DNA from 3 places in the Roseateles sp. SL47 genome. Region 2 is predicted to be linked to each of the others. Evidence: riboswitches for the same ligand, from Rfam matches in the RefSeq annotation. Region 2 holds a riboswitch; each other region holds the start of a gene.
What was found. A riboswitch is a leader RNA that binds a small molecule or an ion and turns the genes downstream of it on or off. The one in region 2 is predicted to bind cobalamin.
Positions count from the first base shown of each region.

Region 1: another riboswitch for cobalamin. It lies ahead of OU995_RS27085 (TonB-dependent receptor plug domain-containing protein); the one in region 2 lies ahead of OU995_RS19205 (TonB-dependent receptor).
Region 3: another riboswitch for cobalamin. It lies ahead of OU995_RS01625 (energy-coupling factor ABC transporter permease); the one in region 2 lies ahead of OU995_RS19205 (TonB-dependent receptor).

Region 1 is NZ_CP113068.1:6,293,225-6,297,432, forward strand. It holds gene OU995_RS27065 (50S ribosomal protein L25/general stress protein Ctc) at 1-71, shown strand, start outside; partial or broken gene pth (aminoacyl-tRNA hydrolase) at 173-787, shown strand; gene OU995_RS27075 (hypothetical protein) at 1,110-1,751, shown strand; cobalamin riboswitch at 1,835-2,144, shown strand; gene OU995_RS27080 (hypothetical protein) at 2,299-2,580, opposite strand; gene OU995_RS27085 (TonB-dependent receptor plug domain-containing protein) at 2,597-4,208, shown strand, end outside.
Region 2 is NZ_CP113068.1:4,426,064-4,430,271, reverse strand. It holds gene OU995_RS19210 (hypothetical protein) at 1-1,194, opposite strand, end outside; cobalamin riboswitch at 1,363-1,614, shown strand; gene OU995_RS19205 (TonB-dependent receptor) at 1,731-3,923, shown strand; gene OU995_RS19200 (CPBP family intramembrane glutamic endopeptidase) at 3,960-4,208, opposite strand, start outside.
Region 3 is NZ_CP113068.1:402,273-406,480, reverse strand. It holds gene OU995_RS01635 (CbiQ family ECF transporter T component) at 1-566, opposite strand, end outside; gene OU995_RS01630 (energy-coupling factor ABC transporter substrate-binding protein) at 556-1,104, opposite strand; gene OU995_RS01625 (energy-coupling factor ABC transporter permease) at 1,101-1,781, opposite strand; cobalamin riboswitch at 1,911-2,129, opposite strand; gene OU995_RS01620 (phosphocholine-specific phospholipase C) at 2,160-4,208, opposite strand, start outside.

The DNA of each region.
Region 1 (4,208 bases), 1.9 Mb from region 2:
CGCCGGTGGTGGAAGAGATCGTGGTCGCCGCAGCTCCGGCTCCGGAAGCCAAGGGCAAGAAGAAGAAGTAATCTTCTTGCGGTTCCCCCCAAGGGAACGCCCTCTTCAGAGGGCAGCAGAGGCCCCGCTCAGCGGGGCCTTTTTCATGCCCGCTCCACTCGATAATCACCCCATGATTCGACTCTTTGTTGGCCTGGGCAATCCCGGCACCGAATACGAAGACACCCGCCACAACGCCGGGTTCTGGTGGATCGACACGCTGGCACGCGGCCTCGGGGCCACGCTGCAGGCGGACCGCAACTACCACGGCCTGGTGGCCCGGGTGAACAACGCGCCGGGCGCGGCCGGTCCCATCTGGCTGCTGCAACCGATGACCTACATGAATCTGTCGGGCAAGTCGGTGGCGGCCTTGGCCCGATTCTTCAAGATCGCCCCCGAGCAGATCCTCGCCATCCATGACGAGCTGGACATCCCCCCGGGCGAGATGAAGTTCAAGCAAGGCGGCGGCAACGGGGGCCACAACGGCTTGAAGGACATGCAGGCGCAACTGGGCTCGCCCAACTTCTGGCGCCTGCGGCTGGGCATCGGTCATCCGGGCCACAAGGCAGAGGTGGCCAACTATGTGCTGCGCAAGCCCCCGCTGGCCGAACGGCAGTTGATCGACGACTGCATCGGCAAGTCCATGGAGGCGCTGCCCTACATGCTGCAAGGCGAGTTGGCCAAGGCGCTCACCAAGATCCATGCCAAACCGCCGCGGCCGAAGCCGCCGCGGCCGGAACCGGGCGCTGGCAAGGAATCTGGCGCTGGCAAGGGCTCGGACACCAGCCAAGCATCAGCGGCTGAGAAGGCATCGGGGGGGGACAAGGCGCTCGGCGCCGCGAGGGGATCCCATACTGGTCAGGCATCGGACGACCATAAGGGCGACCATAAGGGCGACCCCAAGGTCAACAACAAGGGTGACCACATGGCCGGCCACCAGGCCGAAAGCCAGGCTCAAAGCCAAGCCCAGAGCCAAGCCGAAAACCAAGCCGACAGCCAGGCCGAGCACCAGGCCGACCACCGGGGCGACCACCGGGGCGAAAAGCCAGGCCCACACAGCGTCTGACGCCATGCGCCCCACCCGTCTCTTCCTGACCGCCCTGCTGTCCGCAGCCTTGCTGGGCGCACCAGGGGCGGGGTGGGCGCAGGACCGGACCCAACGCTACTACCGCTGCGGCCCCAAAGGCCAGGACTTGCGCGACACCCCCTGCCCGGCCGGTGCGGCTGGCAGCGCGGTTGATCTGCCGGAAGACACGGTCACGCCCGATCAAGTGCGTGCGGCTCGTCAGCGCACTCAGCAGGAAGCCAGAGACCTGGACACGCTGCAGCGGGCCCGGGAGAAATCCGATGCGCAGGCGCGCACGGGGGCGGCGGGCATCAACGGGCTGAGCACCTTGCGGCCCAGCGCTGAACCAGCGTCGCGTCAGGCGCGGGACAAACCCAAGCCCAAGCCGCCGAAGGGGCCGGCAGCGCCGAAGCCCCCAAAGCAGCCGAAGCCGCCCAAAGAGCCCAAAGAGCCCAAAGAGCCCAAAGAGCCTAAGGAGTCTAAAGCCCCCAAGGCACCAAAAGCTCCCAAGACCCAGGAGTCGCAAAACGGGGCTCAGGCGTCCGACCCGCCCAAGCAGTCAGTTGGCGCCAGCAAACCCAAGGCACCCAAGAGCCCAAGGCGACCCAAAAATCCCGAGGCACTGGCGGAGGGCCAAGCACCGTAGCACCCGGTCCCAAGCCTCTACCTCTGCCTCTGCCTCTGCCTCTTCCTATTCCTCTGCCACTGTCCAGCCCCGACCCCCTGCCCGTTAGAATGCGCCTTGTTGGTGCTCGTGCAGGCATTGCGCCTGTGCAGTTAAACGGGAATCAGGAAGCCGATGCTCCATCGGAGCGTCAGCCAACCTGAGCTGTCCCCGCAACGGTAAGTGGCCGCCGGCCCTGCCGATCACAGGCACGCGTTGTGGCCGCCCTTTCTTGATGACGGGGCCTCTGGCCCGACGCGGGTCTGTGCTCAGCCTCCGGCACTGTCTGTCCTCATGTCCACTGGTGCTCGCACTGGGAAGGACGCAGGCATCGCGCCACCAGCCCGGATACCGGCCAACAGGAGGCCAGTTGCGCAAGCGGCTGGCCGTGTCACGGGTGCCTGCGGGGAAGCTGGCGTCCGTATCGCCTGCTGATTGCCTACATGTCCCGCTGTTTCCTGAGCGTCCGGCCCCGCGCCCGCTCGCTGCTTGCGCTTGCCCCTCTCACACTGGGCTGCACGCTGGCCGCTCATGCGCTCGCCGCTGACACGTCTGCTGCAGCTTCTGCGGTAGCCACCTCGGCTGTTTCGACAGCGGCTTCTAATGCGGCTTCTAATGCCGCTTCCTCGGCTGCTTCCACTGCTACTTCAACTGCTGCTTCTACTGCCGCCTCCATTTCGGCTCCCACCGTTGCTACGACAGCAGCTGTTGACGCCACACCGACCGACGTCGCCGCGAACGCCTCCCGCTCCACGAACACCACCTTGCCGCTTGCATCGCCGTCCCACAAGCTCGACGAAGTCACCGTCACCGGCTCCCGAAGCCCCATGCGCCTGGCCGATGTGCTGGGGGACCTGACCCTGATCAGCCGCGCCGACATCGAGAAGCAGGGCTATGGAAGCCTGCCGGATCTGCTGCGCAATGTGGCCGGCATAGAAATGACCCGCAACGGCAGCGCTGGCGCCAACACCAGCCTCTTTGTGCGCGGCGCCGAAACCCGTCACACCGTGGTGTTGATCGACGGCGTACGCATCGACTCCCAATCCACCGGCGGCGCGGACTGGCAGAACATTCCCCTGTCTCAGATCGACCGGGTCGAAGTACTCAAGGGCCCCGCCAGCGCCTTGTATGGCTCCGACGCCATCGGCGGCGTGGTGCAGATCTTCACCCGCCGCGGCAATGGCCGCACGCAGGTGGAACTGGGCATCGGTGCCGGCAACCTGGGCACCAGCCGAGCGGATGCCAGCATCACCGGGGGCACCCGCCAGTTCGACTATGCCGCCACCCTGGCGGTGGACCGCGGCACCGGCTTCAACAACTATGTACGCACCGGCACCAGCAGCTCCAATCCGGACAAGGACGGCTGGCGCAACTACAGCGGCAGCCTGCGGCTGGGCGGACAACTCAGCGCCGACCATCGCCTGGAGGCCGTGGCCTTCAAGAGCCGCACCAACAGCGCTTACGACGCCAGCAAAACGGCGGACGACCGCAACATCACCACCACCGAAGCCGGCCGCCTGGCCTGGACCGGGCAATGGTCGACCGCCCTCTCCACCGAGCTGAGCCTGTCCGAATCCCGTTCCGAGCTTGAAACCAAGCCGACGTCCCTCTACCTCACCCAGACCCGGCTGCGCACCGCCACACTGCAGAGCTTCTACCGGCTGGACGAGCATCAGCAGATCAACGCCCTGCTGGAACGGCGTGAAGACCGTTTGGTCAACGGCAGTCTGGTCCGCCAGGGCAAGGACACCCGCAGCGACAACGCCGTAGGCCTGAGCTATCTGCTCACCGCAGGCGCCGCCAGCCTGCAGGTGCATGGCCGGCATGACGATGACCAGCAGTTCGGCGGCGCCAACACCGGCACGCTGGCGGCGGGTTATCGGTTGGGCGCCGGCTGGCGGGCCACCGCTTCGGCCGGCAACGCCTTCCGCGCGCCCACGCTCTACCAGCGCGGCAGCATCTATGGTCCGGACCTCAGCCAGCCCGGCGTGGAGGCCCTGCGTCCCGAGCGGGCCCACAGCGGGGAACTGGGCCTTCACTGGTCCGACGACCGTTACGACCTCGGCATCACCACCTACCGCAACAAGGTGCGCGACCTGATCGCCTTTGGTGCGGCCGGCACCTGCCCCTCGAGCACCGGCTGTTATGGCAACGTCTCCCGCGCCACGCTGCGTGGCACCAGCCTGAAGGCCGGCGCCCAGCTCGGCATGGTGCATCTCAGCGGACATCTGGATTTCAGCGACCCGACCGACGACAGCACCGGCAACACCCTCATCCGCCGCGCACGCCGCTTCGGCAGCCTGCGGGCCGACACCCAACTGGCCGCATGGACCCTGGGCGCGACCTTGCAGGCGTCCGGTAAGCGCTGGAATGACGCCACCAACAAGACGCGTCTGGGCGGATATGGGCTCGTGAATCTCGACGTGCAACGCAGCATCA
Region 2 (4,208 bases):
CACGGCCAGGTTGGCGGCGGGGCTAGCGACCGGCCACGAATCATAGGCAGGGATCAGGTCGTCCAGCGACGACAACGCCTGCAACGCCGCTTCGAGGTCGGGGTGGCCATTGGCCAGGAGCCTGGCCTGGGCCTGATGTCGAGCAGGCAGGTGTTGATCGATCCACTGATGCAGATGCGGATTGCGCAGGGCCAGATCCGTGTGGAACTTGGTTCGATCGTTCTGCCATTCCTTGATCTTTTCATGGACGTAGAAGGCGAACGCAGCGCTGCTGCAACCCATGATGTCGGTCAAGGACCACGGACGTTTCTGCCCCACCAACGCCTGGTTGTTGCGGCTGCCCAGGAAAATGGAGTTCACCGCGAAGGTCTCAATGCCACCACCACCCACCGGGAGCTCGTTGGCATCCGTGGCATCGGGGTGCCCCACCACGCCGCCAAAGAATCCGGTCGCCTGCACGGGAATCAAGGGCGCATCGGCCGCCGCGCTCGGGTTCTGGAGCATGCCCATGTTGCAGATCAGGAACGGCCGCTGGGTTCGTCCAGCCCCGGATGCAAACGTGTAGGTGGTGGTGTTGGCCAATGCTGGATTGTTTTCCCGGATTCGCGCCAGCGACGCTTCATTCGCCGTGAAGGTGTCGTTCGGCGCGTAGTTCTCGCCACTGGAGGCCAGTTGTTGAGGGTGAAGAATGTGGCTGGCAATCACCACCTGCCACAGGAGGTTGGCGGGCAGGGGATTGGCGGGATCCTCCCAGCGGGACAGGGCATAAAGCTCCAGCGCCGTGAGTGCGATGCCCTCGACCGAGAACATCTCCGAGGTCATGGCATAGCCCGCATTGCCCGGTGCGATGTCGCCAAGATCGATGGGATTCAGGGCGGACTGGTTGGCGTTGTAAACCCCCAGGAAATCGCGGTCACTGGTGCCGTCGGCGGGCAGGAACGCGTAGGGCACGCCTAGCCAGGAACCACCGGAGACACAGGAGAGGGCCGTTACCTGGGACAGGAGGCTTGCCCCGTTGAGCTGAAGATGGGAGAGGGCCCGCAGCTGTCCCATGGCCGCGCAGCAGGCCCGCGAACCGCCTCCGGACAGGCAGAGGCCCACGCCCGGCCTGGGGGTGTCGCTGGGTATGAATTGGCCCACTGACAGGGGCGGGGTGGGGGTGATGGCGGCTGTGGCGGTGTAGGTGCTCGTCATGTCGACCTCAGTGGATACGCGCCCCCCAATATCCCGGCGTTTTGACTGCCATGGAATCGGAAAAATGCTGAACTTGTCGCCTGTCTTGCTGTCCAGGGCCCATGGATGGGGGAGATGAAGGCTCGCTTACACTCCGCATCCGCCGACGGTGCCCTTTGAAGGGGCGGTCGGCGTCTTTCAGTCGAAGGTGCTTGACCGCTGGCCGGTCGGGTTAAACGGGAAACAGGTGCGCACGCTGTAGTGCAATGCCTGTGCTGCCCCCGCAACGGTCGGCGGTTGAAAGCGTCCTCAGATCGGTGTCCATCACCGGTAGCCACTGGGCCTCACGGCCTGGGAAGGTCAGGGCGCAGGGTCTGATTGCCTGGGTGCAACGGACTCAAGCCGCGAGCCCGGATACCGGCCTGCGACTGCTCCGGATGCTGCGGGGTGCGGCGCGCCGTCGAGGCTGCGCGCCCCATGCGCAGCCCGGGTCGCGCTCATTTCTCAGCATCAGCACCGACACGCCTGCGGGGACGCAGGTGGAAGGAATGATGAGAATGACGAGACTGAAGACACTGCCACGGATCTCCCCGTGGGCTCACGCTGCGAAAGCCCCTCATGGCGTGCGCATTCGCCCCAGCGTGCTGGCCGGCCTGCTCCTCACCAGCGCCTGTGCCTGGGCCGAGCCCGAAGCGGACAGCCCGGCGACCTCCAGCGCCGACACAACGGTGCAGAAACGCCTGGAGACGGTGCAAATCCAGGGGCGCCACTACGACAACGGCATCGGCAGCTCCGATGCGGCCTCCCAGGGGACCATCCGCGCTGAATTGCTCAAAAGCCGGCCCGCGCTGCGGCCGGGGGAAATTCTGGAGTTCGTGCCTGGGCTGATGGTGACCCAGCACAGCGGAGACGGCAAAGCCAACCAGTACTTTCTGCGCGGTTTCAATCTGGATCACGGCACCGACTTCGCCACCACGGTGAATGGCGTGCCGGTCAACATCCCCAGCCATGCGCATGGGCAGGGATATTCCGATCTGAACTTCCTGATTCCCGAACTGGTGGATCACATCGACTATCGGAAAGGCCCGTATTTCGCGCCCAATGGTGACTTCGCAGCGGCCGGGTCGGCGGACATCGTCTATCAACAGCGGATGGAGGCTCCCATGGTTTCGCTGGCCGGCGGGGAGGGGGGCTATCGAAGGGGCCTGGCGGCAGGCTCCGCTGACCTGGGGGCGGGTGTCCAGTGGCTGGGGGCGGTGGAGCTGATGCGCAATGACGGCCCCTGGACACTCGCGGAAGACCTGAATCGGCGCAACCTCGTGCTGAGTCTGTCCCGCCGTGCAGGGCTTGATCGCTGGAGCGTCAGCCTGATGGACTATCACGCGGACTGGCGCTCGACCGACCAGGTGCCGCAGCGCCTTATCGATGCCGGCACCTGGCAGGGGCGTCCGTTTGGCCGGTTTGATGCTGTCGACCCGAGTGATGGAGGTCGCACGCGGCGGACCAGCCTGTCGGCGGAGTGGGTGCACGATGAAGAGGGCCAACGCAGCCAGGTGGCGGTTTACGCCATGGACTATGAACTGGCCCTGTTCTCCAACTTCACCTACGCGCTGGAGCGGCCCGAGACCGGCGATCAGTCTTCCCAGCAGGATGACCGCCAGGTGTATGGGCTGCGGGCCAGCCATGCTGTGGACCACACGCTGGGCCACTGGCCAGCCCGGACCGAAGTGGGGCTGCAGGTGCGCCAGGACCGCGCCCGGGTGGGCCTGTTCCAGACCGAGGAGCGTGTGGTCACCGAAGTCACCCGCGAAGACCGGATCCGCGAGACGCTTGTGGGCCTCTACGGACAGACGAGCCTGGAGCTGTCGCCCTGGGCCCGCATGGTGGTGGGGGTCCGGGCGGACCAGGGGCGGTTCCGGGTGACCCCGATCGCCGGTGACGCCGCTGCTGGTGACGCCGCTGCTGGTGACGCCGCTGCTGGTGACGCCGCTGCTGGTAGTGCGCGCCAGACGCTGGCCTCTCCGAAATTCTCACTGGTGCTGGGGCCCTGGGCTCGCACCGAGGTCTTTCTGAACGCGGGGCGCGGATTCCATAGCAACGATGCCCGCGGCGTGACGGCGGCTGTGGATCCCGCACCGGGACTGGTGAAAGCCCGGGGCTATGAACTGGGGCTGCGCAGCGAATGGTGGCCGGGCTTGCAAAGCTCCCTGGCGCTGTGGAAGCTCGACTTCGATTCAGAGCTTGTCTATGTGGGGGACGCAGGCGCGACCGAGGCCAATCGCCCCAGCCGGCGACGGGGGATTGAATGGAACAACCGTTATGTGCCGGTGCCCTGGCTGTTGATTGACGCGGACTTCGCCTGGACGCATGCCCGTTTTGCCGATGCCGACCCTGCCGGCAATCGCATCCCGAATGCGGTCGATCAGGTGGCCACTCTGGGATTCACCCTGAGCGAGTTGGGCCCCTGGTCCACCAGCTTGAACTGGCGCTATCTTGGCAGCGCCGCGCTGGTGGAGGACAACAGCGTACGCTCCCACTCGTCACTGACGACCAATCTGCGTGTCAGCCGACGCTTTGGCCCCAAGACGGAGGTGTCGCTGGACGTGTTCAACCTGATGGATCGGAAGGTCAACGACATCGAATACTTCTATGAGTCTCGACTGCCGGGGGAAGCGGCGCCGGTGGCGGATCGGCATGTGCATCCGGCTGAGCCGCGCACGCTGCGGCTGACCCTGCGCCGCAGCTTCTGACTCACGCCGTGTACGGACGCACCGGCCCGGGCACGCTCAAGCAGCCTGCCTGGGCGGGCTCCACAAGCGCAGTACCTTCTGCAGTGCGAAAGCCCCTGCGGCGGCCAGCAACAGCGCAACCAGCCACGTGAGAGACGTGCTGCCAGCAGAGTCGTCTGCAGCCGATGTGTCGGTGCCACTGCTCAACAGATAGACGCTGGTGTTGAGCGCGGCGTGTAATGCCATGCAGGGCAGCAAAGAACGGCCCCGTTCATACAGCAGCCCCAGCAGCAGGCCGAGGAAGAA
Region 3 (4,208 bases), 2.4 Mb from region 2:
CGGCTGATCAGCAGTGCGCTGGATCGCAAGGCCTGACGGCGTCCGCCATAACCGAGCCGCGCACGCTGCGCGGTCAGGCCGTCCTGCATCGCTTCGGCCAGCACCGCCTGCATGCGGTAGGCCAGGGCCATCAGATCCAGCAGCAGGGCCGGCACATGCAGCCGGCGCAGCAGCCCCAGCAGATCGCCCAGCGGCGTGGTGAGGACCAGCAGCAGCAGGGTGGTGCACAAGGCTGCGGCACGGCTGACAATCATGGCCACCTGAGGCAGCAACTCGGGCGCGAGCCGCCAATGCAGACCGCTGTTCCCAGGAGCCAGCGTCACCAGCATCGTCAGGCAGGAGATGCACAGAAAGCCCAGCGGCGCCAGCGCCACTTTCAGATAGGCCTGCATCGGAACGCCCGCCGCCACCACAGTGAGTGTGGCCATCAGACCCGCGAGCGCGAGGGTGGTCCAAGGGGACGCAGCCAGCCAGGCCGCCGCCATGGCGCCGCCACAGAACAGGGCCTTGGCCGACGGCGCCAGGGGGCGCCACCGGCTGGCATAGGCCAGACGCTCAATGCTCACGGCGACCGTTCTGAGTGGGCGAGGGCATTCCTTCAGCGTCGACATCGGGCCGCCGGTCATGGGCCACGGAGATGCGCAGCTCCGCTGCGGCATCGACCGCATCTGCCGTATTGTCCGTAGCGGTGGCCGTACCCACCACATGGCCAGCAGTGGCAGCCTTTGCCGCCGCCGCACGTGCCCGCGACAGACCCAACCAATAACCGATCACCCCGGCGCCCGCTGCCGCCTGCAACGCAAACAGCAAGGACGCGATTTCATTGCTGGACGGTTCCAGCACCGGGCTGAACCAGGGTTTGTAATCCGGTGCGATCTGCGTGATGGCTTGCTGGGCACGGCTGTCCGCCCCTTCAAACAGCTCCCCTTCCGCGCCGCTGGCATTCGCCGGAGCCTTGCTCACCCACATCAGTGGGAGCGCCGTCAGTGCAAGCACCGCTGCCCACATCGTCCAGGTCGCGACCCGGCTCATTGGGGTGGCCGGCGCCTCGCTCATCGTCTCACTCACGCCATCCGATATCGGTGGGCGGATGCGCTGGCTCATGGTGCCGCCCTCCGCGCATGGGCCAGCACCGGCATGAGCCGCAGCTCACGCGCATTGAATTGCGCCATGGCATTCACGACCAACACCGTCAACAGCCCTTCGGTGATGGCCAGCGGCAGCTGGGTCAGCGCAAAGATGCCGGCGAATTTTTCGAAGGACAGCAGCACACCGCCCACCGGGTCCGGAAATGCCAGCGCCAGTTGCAGCGACGTGGTGACATAGGTGGCGAGGTCCCCCAGGCAGGCCGCCAGGAAGACGCACAGGCTGCGCCCCATCCCCAGCGCACAGCCCAGGCGGAACACACCGTACGCCACAAAGGGCCCCACGATGGCCATCGAAAAAACATTCGCCCCGAGCGTGGTCAAGCCGCCATGCGCCAGCAGCAGGGCCTGGAACAGCAGCACCACAAACCCCACCGGCACCATGGCCGCAGGCCCGAACAGCAGGGCCCCCAACCCCACGCCGGTGGGATGCGAACAACTGCCGGTGACCGAAGGCAGCTTCAGCGCCGACAGCAGGAAGGCAAACGCGGCACTGACGCCGAGCAGCATGCGGTGCTCGGGATGGGCGCGCAGGCGGCGGCCCATGGAGGCCAGGCCCCAGGCCAGAAAGGGTGCGGACGCCACCGTCCACGCAAGCGCATGCTTGAAAGGCAGGAAGCCCTCCATGATGTGCATTCGATACCTCCCGTCGAATGGTTCAAACTCGACACCAATCACGGGAGCTACGGCGGCAACATCAGCAACCACAAGGCCATCAAGGGCGGTGCGGTACCGACAGCGGCTTCCCTCGCCCCGGGGAATGGTGCTGACATCTCGCCATCGGGCCGGTATTCTGGCTCGCCGTCATCCTTGCCTGCGCCTTCCCGTGACATTCACAGTGGCTGGTATGCAGGTTCGTCTGGCTTACAGCAGCGGGGGCTGCACCGGACTGGTGGTGGGGCCTTGCGATCCCACCACGTCACCGGTTTCCCGTTTAACGCTCTTCCCCATCGGAAAGAACGCACCCAAGGCGAGGCGGATGTTAACCGCTTCGGGCGGTGGCGGGCATCTCGATCAACCCGCGACGCGGAATTGCTCGGTCACCGCCGCACCTTCCATGGCCGGGTCCGACACTGACGGCTGGCCGGTCTCGATGTGGCCCGCAAAGCGGCGCAGGAAGTCCGCCTGGCCGCCCACACGCACCGAGACGTCATACCAGTGGGCGCTGGTGGACACCGGAATCCGCAGTACGCTGCTGCTGCGTGACGGCACATTCACCGTCTGCGCCGGGACTTGCCGGTACTTGTTGTGTACCAGGGTGAAGCTGGCAGCCACCGGGCCGGTGTTGGTGAGCGTGAGCACCAGTTCACCGCTGGCCGGCTCGGCGCGGGCTCCCACATCCGGGTTGGGCTGGCCGGCGGCGGCCGCGCGTCGGGCATTGCCTGCCAGGTGGCGATGGAAGCCGTTGGGGCCCATCACCCACAGGTCGTAGGCACCACTGCTGGCCGGCGTGAAGCTGCCGGTGAGCTGCTTGCCCGGTTCCACCGTGTAGCGGCGTGGCAGCTCCGGGAGACGCAGGCGGTCGTACACATGGAACACCGCAGCGGCGCGGCCGGTGTTCTCGAAGTTCAGAGCGACGGTGGAGGCCCCCAGCGCGGCGGCCGGTGCAATCCGGGCGCTGACCTGCAGGTCATAAGGCAGTGGCCGTGCGGGCCGCACACCCGTGGCCTGGCTCGGTGCAACCACGCTGCCGGGAAGGACCGGGGTGGTGGTGCCGGGCAGCGCGCGGGCCCGGTTTGCCAGTGCGATGGTGGTGGGCAGCTTGGAGAAGAATTCGCTGTCCTCCGGGTCGGCGAAGTTGAAGCAGGAGGTCAGGTCACCGGCCACGGCGCGGCGCCAGGCGCTGATGTTGGGCTCCATCACGCCGAAGCGGGCCTCCACAAAGCGCAGGAAGGAGGTGTGGTCCGCCACCTGGGAGTTCACCCAGCCACCCTTGCTCCAGGGTGAGATCACATACATCGGCACACGCGGGCCCATGCCGTAGGGGCGGTGCAGGGTCTGCGGTGCGGAGCCATTCAGAATCTCGTGGTACTCACCGGTCGTGTCCACCGTGGAGGCACCCGCGAGCAGGGCCTTGGCGGGGTCCGCATCCCAGGCCACATACGACGGTGCGGCCGGGGGCGGCACATGGTCGAAGAAGCCGTCGTTTTCATCGAAGTTGACGAACAGCACGGTCTTGCTCCAGACCTCCGGATTGGCGGTCAGCGCATCCAGCACCTTGGCGGTGTAGTCCGCGCCCTGGGCGGGGCTGGACGGGCCGGGATGCTCGGAACCCTCGGCGGTGGCCACGATCCACGACACCTGCGGCAGGCGGTTGTTCAGCACGTCCTCGCGCAGCAGGTCCAGGTCGCGCGTGGAAATGCCGCGGTCTTTCAGGGCCTGTGAATATCCCGGGCGCTGATACCAACCGTCGCGGAAGACCTTGAAGCCGGCCAGCGAGTTGTCCGTGAAGTTGTCGTCCATGTTCTGGTAGACCTGCCAGCTGATGCCGGCGGCCTGCAGACGCTCGGGATAGGTCGTCCAGGTGTAGTCATCGGCGGGATTGGCGTTGAACCAATCGTGGCTGTTGTCGGTGGACGGGCCATTGCCTTTGCGCAGCGGGTCATTGGTGCCGGTCCAGAGAAAGAGCCGGTTGGTGTTGGTGCCCGTCTGTGTGGCGCAGTGGTAGGCGTCGCAGAGCGTGAAGGCATTCGCCAGCGCGTACTGGAAGGGCAGGTCGGCCGACTGGTAATGCCCCATCGAATGGTTCTGCTTGGCGCGCGGCCAGGCATTCATGCGGCCCTGGTCCCAGGCAGCCTGGGCATCGGTCCAGGAGTGGGGCGTGCCGCTCACCCGCATCACCGAAAAGTTCTGGGTGGTGTTGAGGTGGAAGGGCGCAATCGCCGGCACGGCGGTGCCGGCCACGGTGGGTTGCGTCCAGACGGTCTTGCCGACGATGCCGGCGGCCGGTTGATCCGCGACCGGGATCGGGAACGGATCGGCAAAACCACGCACGCCGTTGAGCGTGCCGAAGTAATGGTCAAACGACCGGTTCTCCTGCGTCAGGATGACGATGTGCTCCAC